Niabella beijingensis: one gene and its partner. The protein of the gene in region 2 interacts with the protein of the main gene of each other region in a pairwise test. Links are inferred from orthologs where the notes say so. Each region holds a gene or a part of one and is shown on either strand. Other genes may lie near its edges.

What was found.
Region 1: the proteins of rlmB (region 2) and K7B07_RS24685 interact in binary tests that used the Escherichia coli proteins (3 or more experiments, as listed by UniProt). The link is inferred for Niabella beijingensis from one-to-one orthologs.

What each region holds. Positions count from the first base shown.
Region 1 is NZ_JAIQDI010000002.1:2,044,222-2,050,088, reverse strand. Bases 2,869-5,735 are described here. They hold K7B07_RS24685 (NAD(P)H-hydrate dehydratase), read right to left. Parts: upstream 5,120-5,735; coding sequence 3,617-5,119; downstream 2,869-3,616. Other genes in these bases: K7B07_RS24680 (RAD23 family protein), read right to left, coding at 5,204-5,735; K7B07_RS24690 (sodium-translocating pyrophosphatase), read right to left, coding at 2,869-3,380. In the rest of the region: K7B07_RS24700 (copper homeostasis protein CutC), read left to right, coding at 1-430; K7B07_RS24695 (DMT family protein), read left to right, coding at 446-787; more of K7B07_RS24690, read right to left, coding at 1,155-2,868; more of K7B07_RS24680, read right to left, coding at 5,736-5,867. UniProt on the Escherichia coli protein: Bifunctional enzyme that catalyzes the epimerization of the S- and R-forms of NAD(P)HX and the dehydration of the S-form of NAD(P)HX at the expense of ADP, which is converted to AMP.
Region 2 is NZ_JAIQDI010000002.1:1,362,987-1,370,791, reverse strand. What follows is about bases 3,411-6,175. They hold rlmB (23S rRNA (guanosine(2251)-2'-O)-methyltransferase RlmB), read right to left. Parts: upstream 5,296-6,175; coding sequence 4,525-5,295; downstream 3,411-4,524. Other genes in these bases: K7B07_RS21675 (NUDIX domain-containing protein), read right to left, coding at 5,875-6,175; K7B07_RS21680 (DUF4112 domain-containing protein), read right to left, coding at 5,320-5,829; K7B07_RS21690 (3-keto-disaccharide hydrolase), read right to left, coding at 3,761-4,441; K7B07_RS21695 (hypothetical protein), read right to left, coding at 3,411-3,691. In the rest of the region: K7B07_RS21710 (SusC/RagA family TonB-linked outer membrane protein), read right to left, coding at 1-1,990; K7B07_RS21705 (DeoR/GlpR family DNA-binding transcription regulator), read left to right, coding at 2,655-2,873; K7B07_RS21700 (DUF6624 domain-containing protein), read right to left, coding at 2,973-3,350; more of K7B07_RS21695, read right to left, coding at 3,299-3,410; more of K7B07_RS21675, read right to left, coding at 6,176-6,438; K7B07_RS21670 (superoxide dismutase family protein), read left to right, coding at 6,657-7,265; K7B07_RS21665 (saccharopine dehydrogenase C-terminal domain-containing protein), read left to right, coding at 7,398-7,805. UniProt on the Escherichia coli protein: Specifically methylates the ribose of guanosine 2251 in 23S rRNA.

The DNA.
Region 1 (5,867 bases), 680 kb from region 2 along the record:
TGATGTTGATACGGAACGTACTTTACGGATCGTGGAGGCTGTGTACCCGCTGGGGGTTACCTTTCACCGCGCGTTCGACCGTTGCAGGGACCCCCTGAATGCCCTGGAACAGATCATTAAAGCGGGCTGTGAGCGGATACTCACCAGCGGACAGGAGGCCACGGCCATTAAAGGCAGCACATTGATCCGCCAGCTGAATGAACAGGCGGCCGGCAGGATCATCATCATGCCGGGCAGCGGTGTGCGGGCAGATAATGTAAAGGCCCTGGCTGAAAGTACCGGCTGTACACAGTTCCATAGCTCACTCCGCGAGATGATCCCCTCCCGCATGAAATATGTGGCGCCGGCTTTTGCTGCTGATACGGAAAGCATCCGGCACTCTGGTATTGATGCCGCAGCTGTGGCTGCCTTTAAGCAAGCATTGTATTAACAAAAAACAACCGGTATGTTTTACAGGACCATCCTCCTGCTGATCTGCTCCAATGTGTTCATGACACTGGCCTGGTATCATCATTTAAAAAATGAGAACTGGCCGCTCTGGAAGGCCATTCTGCTAAGCTGGCTGATCGCTTTTTTTGAATATTGCCTGGCGGTGCCTGCCAACCGCATCGGGCAGAAATCGGGGATCAACCTGTTTCAGCTGAAGATCACGCAGGAAGTGATCACGCTGGCCGTTTTTACGGTGTATGCCGTTGCATTTGCCAATAATGCATTTCACTGGAAATACCTGGTGAGCTTTTTACTGCTGATCGGTGCGGTGTACTTTGTATTTGCAGATATTAAATAAGATCGCAGGATATGGGCCGCTGAGGCACTGGATCACTGAGTTGATTTCTGACCTTTTCTTAGCCGGGTGCTTCGCAGGGAACCTCGCGTGTATTTTTTTTATGTTCAAAATGCTTCGTGCCGCTGGCACTCGGGCGGGTATCGTGATCATCGCTCCGGAATGAATTCCGGAGCTGCTTTATAGGGGTCAGGCCTAAGGCCTTAAGGTTCTTTTGTTCCGTAACGGAAATTCCGGAGCTGCTTCATAGAGCCAGACCTACAGCCTTATTTTTTTTATCCGGTGGCGGGAATTACTGAATAGCTGTGTGTAATAAAAAAGGTTGTTTCATTAGCTGAAACAACCTGTGAATATTTTTTTAGCGAAGCTGTTATTTTGATACGCTGTACTGCGCGGCGATCTTGCCGGATACAGCAGGAGTCTTTGCCATTTCCTGTTTTACAGGGACCGGCTCCTTGCTTACATTGCCTTCTACCTGTGCAAGCGTCGGAGCAATTACCAGCGATACGATCGACATCAGCTTGATGAGGATGTTCATCGAAGGACCGGAAGTATCCTTGAACGGATCACCAACGGTATCTCCGGTTACAGAAGCTTTGTGCGGATCTGATTTTTTATGGAACATTTCGCCATTGATCTCAACTCCTTTTTCAAATGATTTCTTGGCATTGTCCCAGGCACCACCGGAATTGTTCTGGAACATTCCGAGTAATACGCCGGAAACTGTTGCTCCGGCAAGGAAGCCACCCAGCGCTTCTGCACCAAAGCTGGGTAAAAAGCCGATGATGATGGGCGAAACGATCGCGATAGCACCCGGCACCACCATTTTCTTAAGAGAGGCCTCTGTGGAAATGGCCACACATTTATCATATTCGGGTGTTCCGGTTCCTTCCATGATACCGGGAATGGTACGGAACTGTCTCCTTACTTCTTCCACCATGGCCATGGCTGCTTCGCCTACGGCGCGGATGGCCAGTGCGGAGAAGATGAACGGGATCATGGCGCCCAGGAACAGGCTGGCCAGCACATTGGCCTTATAAATATCAATTCCCTTGATCCCTGCAACACCTACAAACGCGGCAAACAGGGCCAGGGCGGTCAATGCCGCAGAGGCAATGGCAAATCCTTTACCGGTAGCAGCTGTGGTATTTCCCACAGCGTCCAGCACATCTGTTTTTTCACGTACTTCCTTGGGAAGCTCGCTCATTTCTGCAATGCCCCCGGCATTGTCTGCGATAGGACCAAACGCATCAATGGCCAGCTGCATGGCGGTGGTTGCCATCATGGCTGCCGCTGCGATGGAAACACCATAAAGACCGGCACATTTATAAGAAGCAACGATGCCCGCAGCCAGCACCAGTATGGGCAGGAAAGTGGATTCCATTCCCACTGCCAGTCCGCCGATCACATTTGTGGCATGGCCCGTTGATGATTTCTTGATGATGGAGTTCACCGGACGTTTGTCCATGGCCGTATAGTATTCCGTGATGATCGTCATCAGCGCCCCAACAGCCAGTCCTACAACGATAGCACCCAGTACGCCGGTCTTTGAGAATACAAAACCGCGGAGCTCCATTTGATCCGGAAGGATCCAGTATACCAGGCCCGCGGATGCCAGTGCGGTAAGGATGATGGAGCCCCAGTTGCCCATGTTCAATGCTTTCTGAACGGTTTGGGTACTGATGCCGGCGCTTTCACTGATTTTTACAAAGAACGTTCCCATGATCGAAAATAAGATACCGATACCGGCGATCAGCATGGGCAATACCACGGGGGAATAACCTCCAAGGAAGTCGGCGCCATCGGCAATATCGATCTGTTGTCCCAGCACTATAGTGGCCAGCACGGTAGCAACATAGGACCCGAACAGGTCGGCACCCATACCGGCTACGTCACCAACATTATCACCTACATTGTCTGCAATGGTGGCCGGGTTGCGGGGATCATCTTCAGGTATGCCTTTCTCTACCTTACCCACAAGGTCAGCACCTACATCGGCCGCTTTTGTATAGATACCGCCACCCACACGTGCAAATAATGCAATGGATTCAGCACCCAGTGAGAACCCGGTAAGCACCTCGATAGTGGTCAGCATTTCAGCTGAATTGAGGTCCGCTTCCGGCGCAAAAAAATGTTTAAGGATAATATAAAGCCCACCCAGTCCCAGCACAGCCAGACCGGCAACGCCAACGCCCATAACGGCGCCGCCTCCGAAAGACACATTAAGGGCTTTGCGGAGACTTGTCCGGGCCGCATTGGCGGTACGCACATTCGCGAACGTTGCGGCACGCATACCGATATAACCCGCCACAGCACTTAATACAGCGCCAATGACAAAGGAAATGGAGATCATCCAGTGGGAGTGGGGGTTGGCATTGGCCAGCACGCCCAGCAAAATAGCAACGATAATAACAAAATATCCAAGTATTTTCCATTCGGCTTTTAAAAAGGCCATGGCGCCCTCAGCAATATGATCGCTGATTTCTTTCATCCTTGGTGTTCCTGCATCCTGTTTAACAACCCATCGAAATTTTATTAAAGTGTAAATAAGACCGATAACGGCCATAAGAGGTACTAGATAGATCAGATGTTGCATATAAATTTTTCTATATTAATATATAATGCATAAGCAAGGCTGCAAATATAAGTGTTGCATTCAAAACCATTAATGTTATTTTTAATGCGGTTTCGGGGTTCATGAAGGGGTCATAGACAGCATATTTAAATCGATTGCATTGTGCAGCTAAAATATTAAAAAATATCCGGTATTGTATGACAATTGCCGGAATTCCGTGGTGTATGACTGGTGGGTATTCATTGTTCAGTGATGTATTATTGTAATGCCTGGAATGCTTTTCCAAGATGCTCAATGATATCGGAAGCCAGCATGGCTTCCATTCCGTGAGAGGACGCAGCAAGATCTCCGGCCAGCCCGTGAAGGAACACGCCCATAAGCGCCGCATCTTTCGATGTATAGCCCTGGGCCAGCAATCCGGTAAGGATTCCTGTAAGCACATCGCCGCTGCCGCCCTTGGCCATACCGGCATTTCCCGTAATATTGAAATAACCGGTGCCATCCGGCAGTGCTACCAATGTATGATGCCCTTTTAAAATTATTACAACATTCAATTCCATGGATTTAGAGCAAGCTACCTCTATTTTTTTAAAATCATCTTCAAAATTCCCGAACAGCCGGCTGAATTCTTTGGGATGCGGTGTCAGGATGCTTTCCGATGGAATAAGATTCAGAAGATTCCCGTCTTCAGAAAGAATATTCAATGCATCGGCATCTAATACCATGGGGTGCGTGCCCTGCTCGAAAAGCTCCCGCAGCAGGGATTTTGTTTTCGGCTCCGTGCCAATGCCCGGACCAATACCGGTTGCAGAAAATTTATCCGGTTCGTAACTGATGGCCGAAACAACCGAAGGGTCGGGATCGGGGAAGACCATGGCTTCGGGCGCGGCTGTCTGCATAACCAAAACACTTTCCCCGGGTACATGCGCACTTACCAGTCCGGCTCCTGTTTTCAGGCAGGCCCGTGTACTCAGCACAGCGGCTCCGGTTTTTCCATAGCTGCCTGCTACAATCAGCGCATGTCCGAATGTTCCCTTGTGGGCAAAGGCGCTGCGCGGGCGATAGAGACGCCGGGCCACAGGTTGATTGATGATATAATAGGGCGTATCGACCAGCTCCGGAAAAGAAGGGTGCAGGTTGATATCCATCAGCTGTACTTGTCCGAAAGCGGGTTCGTTTTCTGCCAGCAGGAACGCCAGTTTGAGTACCTGGAAGGTAAGCGTGTGCCGGGCCCTGATAACCGTATTGTTGCGGGAAGACTGATCACAAAACAATCCGCTGGGAATATCAACAGCCACAATCGGTGCCGTGCGTTCATTCAAATAGGTCACCAGCCGGGCTGCCAGTCCGTTCAGCGGCCGGTTGAGCCCGGTTCCGAAAAGCGCATCAATAATAATACAGCCCTCCGGTACCAGGGGGAAATCGGTTTCCGAGCGGAGGCGGTAAACCGGTATGGCAGACAGATGCTGAAGGATATTGAAATTGGAGCGGTAGTCGTCCGATCCCTTTGCCGCCGTTTCCAATATGAATACGTTCACAGATCTTCCGGCGTTGTACAATAACCGGGCAATCGCCAGTCCGTCGCCGCCATTGTTACCTTTTCCGCAAAAGATATAATAACTGTCGGCAAGCGTATTTGTTACCAGCCAGCGCGTGCAGGCATTTGCCGCACGTTCCATCAGTTCTAATGAAACCACGGGTTCCTGCCGGATGGTATACTCATCCCATTGCCGTATCTGTGCTGCGTTCAGTAATTTCATGGATGCTTCTAAAGATAGGAATCTTTAAAGAAAAATGCAGGGCCCAGGGCCCCGCATTTTTTATAATAACTAAACAACAAGATCCTAAAAATCAAACTTCAGCCGGATGCCCACGCCTGTATAATTGAGTTTTTGATCGGATACGCTTTTCATGGGGATCTTAAGGAACGGCTCTATTGCCACATTATTCTTCGAAGATACCCGCTGTTTGTATCCCATCGACACATTATAAAACCCGAGGAACGGTGTTTTTTCCTTGCCGGAGGCTTCGGGGGCCGCATCACTGGTGGAATATTCCACCACCCGCATGTTTTTGTCTTCTTTAAGAAGACCCTGGCTGTTCTCTACCTGTACCCGCTGGTTGGTGCTGGTTACATAGGTGTACTGGGCATTGTCCTTTATAACCACCAGGCCGGATACCCCTGCACTGGCATAGAGTTTTTTTGAAATATTATAGCTGATATCCACCGGGATGTCGAAACCGCTCACGGCTCCTTTTACGGCTTCCAGCTGGGGCTGGGAGGTAGTGTTGCTGTTACTGAGCAGACCTCTTGCTGCAAACAGGCCATCTGCTACAGGGCTGTTCAGGGAAGCGGGAGGCGGTGAGGCTGCCACATCAAAGTCGCGGGAGGCGGTCAGTTTGTTGTGAGCGATCCCCGTACTGATCCGGATCTTATCGTTGATGGCATAGCCCAGTGAAGCTCCGTACCCCATGTTCACGTTGGTTTCTCCGAATGTGGGCGAAAGA
Region 2 (7,805 bases):
CTTCCGCAAAAGGGTAATAGGAAGAACCGATATTCTGGTTCCCCAGCTTACCCCAGGAGCCCCTGATCTTAAGCATATTTACCACCGGGCTGATCTTGCTCCAGAAACGTTCTTTGGAAATCACCCACCCTGCGGAGAATGAAGGAAATGTAGCCCAGCGATTGGCACCAATGAAGCGGGAAGTGCCATCGTATCTTAAATTAGCTTCAAACAGGTACCTGGATTTAAAATCATAATTGAACCGGCCAAACCCGGATATCAGTATCCACTGACTCTGTGTACCATTATTATCTTTTGTAGCATTATCTGCACCGGCAGTCAGCTGTTCATAATTATCATAAACGAAGTCCCTCCTGTAGCCCGACAGGTATTTTTCATCATAGGTTTCCCGGGAGGTACCGGCCATTAACTTAAAATCATGATCCCCGAAACTTTTTTGCGCCGTGGCCTGGAACTGGTAGGTACCGTAAAAATATCTGTAAGCAGACTCTGTAAGTTCGGTGTAGGTATTCGCCGCTCCTGCTTCTGACCCATCCTCATAGTAGGTCATTACGCTTTTCCTGAAAAGATGAACATTAGAGGTCAGGTAGCGGGGTGCAAACATTCCTGAAAGGGACAACCAGTCCACCGGCTTGTAGTTCAGATTAAGATTTCCATAAAACTCCAGGTTATTTGCCTTCCGGTTGCCGCCATCTTCAATAAAACCAACCGGGTTAATTTTTACCCAGCCATCAGACCACTGATCACCATAACGGATAGGGATATTGGTGGGCATCCTGCCCAGGTAATTCCAGATCGTTCCTTCATCGGCGATCTGCTTTCTGTTTTTATTGGTCACCGCAATATCCGCCTTGATATTAAACTTTTCATTGGGAGTTATATCCAGGTTATTGCGAAAAATATAACGTTTAAAATTGGTATTCTTGATAATCCCTTCCTGGTCTGTATAGCTCAGCGAGGGCGTTACTCGTATAATACCGCTGTTAGCCGCTAAAGAGATAAAATGATTCTGTTCCAGCCCGCTGCCATTCAATATGGCACCCTGCCAATCGTAATTTTTCGGGTTTGCCTCGTATTGTTGCCTGAACTGCTCTATATCCTTGTCGCTATAGATTGTCGTGCCATTATCATTCATGCTGGCATCATTGAATACACGCATATAGGTCAACCCGTCTGTCACTTTGGGAATTGCTGTTGGTGTTTGTTTACCAATAAAGCCCTTATAATTCACCGACAGCTTGTCTTTTGCCCTTTTAGTAGTGATCAATATAACACCATTGGCAGCCCTGGAACCATAAATGGCTGAAGAAGCAGCATCTTTCAATACAGATATAGATTCGATCAGGTTCACATCCACATCATCAATTGAGCCTGCCACTCCATCAATAATTACCAGCGGGTTGCTACTGGACCCTCCAAAGGAATTGATCCCCCTGATCCGGATCTGTGCACCGTCCCCTCCGGGAGCACCCGTCTGAGAGGTAACGGTTACACCGGGAGCCAGTCCCTGCAGCGCATTAGAAGCAGAAGTATTAGGACGTCTTTCGATCTGGGCACTGCTGATAACAGAAACAGAACCGGTAAGATTGGCTTTTTTCTGTGTACCATAACCTACCACCACAACTTCATTTAAGCCGGTAACATCTTTTTGAAGGATTACATTTACCACTGCGGCACCGTTCAGGGGCATTTCTTTCTCCGCATAACCTACCATAGAGAAAACCAGCATATCTGTAAGATCAGGTACACTCAATGCATAATTACCTTCAGTATTACTGGTAGTACCTGATCCGGCCCTCTTCACGCTGATACTCACCCCTTCCAGGGGCTTATTATTTTCATCAGTAATTTTTCCGGTGATTTTTTTTGACTGTGCTGTGGCAGACAATGTCAGTAATAAGAGCCCAACCAGAATGAACAGCCAGCTACCGGTTAGTTTCGGAGAATTGCTTTGCTGCTGAACAACGGCAAAGCAGTAGTTTTTTTTCATAATGACCTGAGTTTTATTCCTTTCGATTTTTTATTTAATAGGCTGTTTTCAGTTTAATATACCAAGCAATCTTAAAAAGAAGTGATTCGAACATTCTGGAAAAACGATTTCTGTTATTTGTTCAAACCTGAGCAGCAGCCCTTAATTAAACCAAATATAATATAATTACACTTATTTAAACATTTATAAACTGAAAAAATAAATAAATTAATAGTTTATTAAACTTTTTTTAATCTAAAATTAATACTTTTAAATACTTGTGTTGTTCCCTAAGCATACAGGAAGAAAAGATCCTTTACAATCAGAACGAGCATTATTCATTTTCTTAAACGATTCAGTATGAAAAAGAGCTCGTTTTCACAAATCCAGTTCACCGCCAATCTGTTCAGCAGCTTATTTTGACTATCCTGTTCGGCCTGTTGCCGTTCCTGTTCATCGGATGCAGGAAGGAGTTTAAACCAGCCACCGGAGTGATTCCTGATAGGCAATTCATAAAAGGGATGGTTTCATTAACCGATTTTTCTCCTATTGCCTCATTTAAGGTCAAATACCAGGTTCTTTTACTATGATATTAACGGAGATGGTAAATGCATTGCAGGTACTGGATGAGATCTCCTGCAATTTGTTATTTCTTGGTATTGACGGCATTGATCTCGAGTAGGGAGTGCCCATTTCCAACATTCCCGAGGCCGCCCTTATTCGTAAAATGATTGAAGCTTCGCAAACATTAATCCTGCTTGCAGACAGCACCAAGTTCAATAAAAGAGGGCTTGGGAAAATCTGCAATCTTGACCAGGTGGAATATATTGTAACCGATAAGAACGTGTCTGAAGAAACATTGACTGCGCTACAGGAAAAAGGAATTAAAGTCATTATCGCCTGACGTGCAGCAGGTTCCTAATCCATAGTTGACCAGCCGGTACAGGATTTTACCAACGTAAAGAAAAAGCTTGTATTGCTATTGTTTAAAAGAGTCCGGCAGTTACCGGTCAGACTGTTTCCGGTTCAAAATTTCTTTTTTCTTTTTCAACACCTTCTCAGCTTCCGGAAGATGCCGGAAATACTCCTTCAGCGTCCATTCCATGTTCTGGGATTCCTTTAAATATTTCGCCAGCGGAGGAAGACCGATCTCTTTTCGCCAGGTATCTGTTCTATAAGGATCGATAAGCGGGTACATAATGGTTCTGTTATCCATCGTAACCATTAATTGTGTGCCGTATTTCTGTTTTTCTCCTTTGTCCGTCGAGATGCGGTCGGTAAAATAACCCAGGTATCGGGGTTCAAGCTTATTATCCTTCACTGCGTTTGTTACCGTTTCCAGGTATTTCTCATGGGTGGACAGGTCTGCATGGTGAAGCACTGCCCATACCGTTTTAGAGCCCTCTGTGCCCACTGCTTGGGGGTCGGGCCAGCCATCTTTTCTATGATGTTTATGATCGCATTTAAATTAGCAGAATCCGAATGATGCATTTTTTTAAATATGGCCTTTAAGCGCACTGAGTCAATTTCTTTTGCGTCGAGCAGTGGAATAAGTTGCTGCCGGTACCGCTGGTCCTCATAATCGACCTCCGCCAGTTCGCCGGCAAGAGCGGCATTCCAGGTATCTTTAGCATTGCTTTTAGGACCAGCATCATGCTGACAGGCAGCCGCAAAGACCAGAAGCAGAACCGGGATATATACCATTACTATTGCTGCTCTCATAAAGGTCTTTCTTATAAAATTAATCAATTCCGGATAAAGGAGCAGCCCCGCGGATCTTCGGTTTTATTACTACAGTTCCTTTATCCGGATATTCCGCAGCCGCAGTTCGGAATCATGGCCCAAAAATGCGATATAGCCTTTTTCATACAGCAAACGGGGATCCTTTGCCAACGCAGCCACCGGCAGTGCTTTGATATCGGTGTCCAGGATGGTTTCCCCGTTCAGCACAATTGTAATACGGAACCCGCGCACCCGCACTTCCTGGGTATTCCATTCCCCAACGGGCTTTAATCCCTTCCGCCTTGCAGGAACATAGCCGTAAAGCGAACCATGGTACTGATACGGCTTAAGATTTTTGTATACCGGAGCATCGTTATCCAGGATCTGCAATTCTATACCATCATACCCTTTTGTGCCGTCTACTAATTTATGACGTATACCCAAACCATTATTGGCGGCCGGTGTTAGTAAAAATTCAAACCGGAGGATAAAATCGCGGTATTCCTTCCCGGTGTACAGATTGCCGTACCCCTTTGTCTTTTTTACAATCGCTCCTTCACTCACATAGTACTGGTTGTTCTTATCGATCCAGTTTGATAAAGAGTATCCGTCGAATAATAACTGATAGCCCTCTTTTTTTTCCTGCGGGGATAAGCTATTGCTGACATCGCCCCCTGTTGCACGGCTGGGTTTAGGCGAACAGCTGAAGAAAAAAAGAACAACAGGAATTAGCAGAAAGTTTTGTCTCATAAAATAGTTTTAAAAAATGTAAGAGTAAATGGCTGCCGCCTGTAATATCTCCGGAGGGATACGGCAGGCCTTTTTGCCGGTCACTATGTTCCCATCCGCTGCCTCATTGTCTCGTAAAGGATCATCCCGGCAGCCACCGAAACATTCAGACTTTCGAACTCGTGTTGCATGGGAATGGAAATGGCAGTATCGCATATTTTCAGCAATGCCGGGTAAATCCCCTTCTCTTCACTTCCCATTACAATTGCAGCTGGTATGCTGAAATCGGCTGTTGCAACCGGTACCGAACCCTTCATTTCAGCAGCAAATACCGTAATACCATTTAAATGAAGTTCATCAACTGCCTTCATCAGACTGTTCACCCGGCAAACCGGGATCTTCTCCAACGCACCTGCAGAGGTAAGGATCGCATCTTCGTTTAATGCCCCCACCCCCTTATCCGGGATGATAATGGCATGAATACCGCAGCACCAGGCCGTGCGGGCAATACCGCCGATATTGCGTATATCGGTGATGCCGTCCAGGATCAGGAACAAAGGCACCTGGCCGCTTTCTGTCACAAAAGAGATCACATCCTGCAGGTTCTGATACGTGATACGGGACTTTTGGGCAATAACGCCTTCATGATCGCCTACATTGAAATAGTCCAGCTTCACCCTGGGAACATAATTCACCGGCACCTGGCTGGCGGTGGCCAGTCGCCGGATCTCCCCCAGCAGCGGATCTTTGGCCTGCTGATCTACATAGATCCGGTCAAAGGAATTACCATCCTGCAGCGCCTGACGTACGGCCTCCCTGCCATAGACAAGACTGGACTTTCTGGGACGTTGTTGTTTTTTTCTGAAATCTTTCACACCGCAAAGAAAAGGAAACCCACGTTAAAATTTAAATCCGCCTGATTTTTCATCCCATTCAATGATCCATTGAAGGAACCGGACGGCAAGAATGACCAGGAGCACCAGGAAAATTCCGGTAATGATCAGTATCATTAGAATAACCGAACGGGCGCTCCCCCTGTGTTTTCCTTCGGTGTAATGCTCCGTAAGTAGTTTCAGGTTACGGGTGTTTGCCTTATAAGCAAAATCAAAGATCCATCCGAGCACAGGAATGGCCCCTACAAATGCATCCAGTGTGGCATTGACCACCATTTTTGCCACCAGTTTCCCCGAGGCACCATGCTGGGCCATAGTGATGATCAACCCGATCGACATCAGGTAGCCACCCACATCGCCGAGTACCGGTATAAAATTCAGAATCGGATCCAGGCCAAATTTAAACCCACCAATGGAGAACTGTTCATCCATCAGCCTGCTGATCCTCCTCACCGTTCTCAAACGGGGATCTGCAGACGGGTCCGCTGTTGTCAATTGCCGGTTTTTATACTTCATCGTTTCAATATAAGATACCCTGGCAGCAGGCGGCTGATTTTTCACTTACACCAGGCGGGTTCCTTTGTGCTGCATCAGTGCCGCCTTTTGAAATGCCGCCACAGAGATAGCATCCGTGATCAGTCCGTCTTCTACCATGGCAAAAGCAGTTTCCAGGGGAAGTTTCCGGATCGTAAGCTGTTCGGTCTCCTCCGGCTGAGGGCTTTTCTGTATCAGTCCTGTCGCCAGGTATACAATGGCCAGTTCGTCAGAAACGGAATTGGACAAATGCATCCGCAACAGTTCCTTCCAGTGCAGCGCTTCCAGCCCGGCCTCTTCCAGCAATTCCCTCCTGGCACTTTCAAGCGGATCCGTTCCTTCCGGGCAGCCACCTTCGGGAATTTCCCAGGTATACACATCAATCGCAAAACGGTATTGTCCGATCAGGTAGGTATTCAACTGCTCGTCTAATACAAGGACCCCGATTGCTATATTTTTAAAATGCACTTTTCCATAAATACCTTTGCCACCCCGCGGATTGATCACATCATAAGCCGTCACATTGATCCAGGGATTGTCATATACCTCCTGTTTTCCCAATATCTTCCATGGATTTACCGTCGTTGTCATTTATCAGTTTTTGAATGATAAAGTTAACAATTATTGTTCCACAATTTATTGTAACCTATGTGCCGGAAAAACACCGCAGCATCTCATTTTCAGCAACCGGCAGTCCCCGGCCGGTATTTCCATCGAAGAACCGTTCATCAAGAACTCCGGCTTATAACAATAATTCAGTTAGCTTTGCGTATTAAGAATAAGCAACTTAACACTTTAAAATAATGATTATGAAAAAATCCTTCTTTGCTGTGGGCACCGTGGCCCTCATGATCCTGGCCTCCTGCGGAAATAGCGCTTCGGACACAAAAACAACAGACTCCACGGGCATGGCACCGGTAGATACCGGTGCTTCAACATCCACCGCACCAGCGCCGGAAGGCACACAGGTGGCGGTTGCAAACCTGCAATTAACTGCCGACAGCACCAAGCACATTGGAACAGCCAAGTTCTACAAACTTACAGATGGAAAGATCCGGCTGGACCTTGAGATCGATCTGAAAGAGCGGGCAGACAGTAATGTGGCGGTACACTTTCATGAGCACGGCGATTGCGGCATGAAGGGAGAAAACTCACACGGGCACTGGAATCCTACAAAATCCAATCACGGTGAGTGGGGCTCTGCCGCCTTCCACTCCGGCGATATCGGCAATATCAAATTAGATGCTTCAGGGCATGCAACAAAAAGTGTAACGACTGATCTGTGGAGCGTGGATCCGGGCGAAAAAGAGATCATTGGCCGCGCCATTATCGTACATGGCGGTACCGATGATTATAAAACACAACCCACCGGCAACAGTGGTCCCCGCATCGGCTGCGGTGTTATCACAAAGCCCTGATACGATCGGTTTAAATTTTCTGAAAGGCTGCAATGGTGCAGCCTTTTTTATTCCCCTGCATCTTGATGCACGACCCGTCAGAACTGTAGCAGTTCGCCTGGTATTGGCGGGAATTGATTAACTTGTATTGAAATGAAAAAGATCCTTCTGTTTGGAGCCGGCAAATCTGCTACGGTATTGATCCGGTACCTGCTGGATCAGGCAGCGCAGGAGAACTGGCAGCTTACGGTTGCCGAAGCAAATCCGGAACTGGCAAAAAGCAAATTGAACGGCCACCCCAGAGGAACAGCTGTTGCGCTGATGGCAGATGATGTATTGCTCAGGAAAACACTGATCACGGAATCGGATATCGTCATTTCCATGCTCCCCCCGGCCCTGCACATCCTTGTCGCCCGCGATTGTCTGGAACTAAAACGAGACCTTTTAACAGCCTCCTATATCGATGAGGAACTGCTGTTGTTAAAAGATGCAATCGAAGCCAATGACCTCTTATTTCTTTGCGAAACAGGGCTGGACCCTGGTATTGATCATATGAGTGCC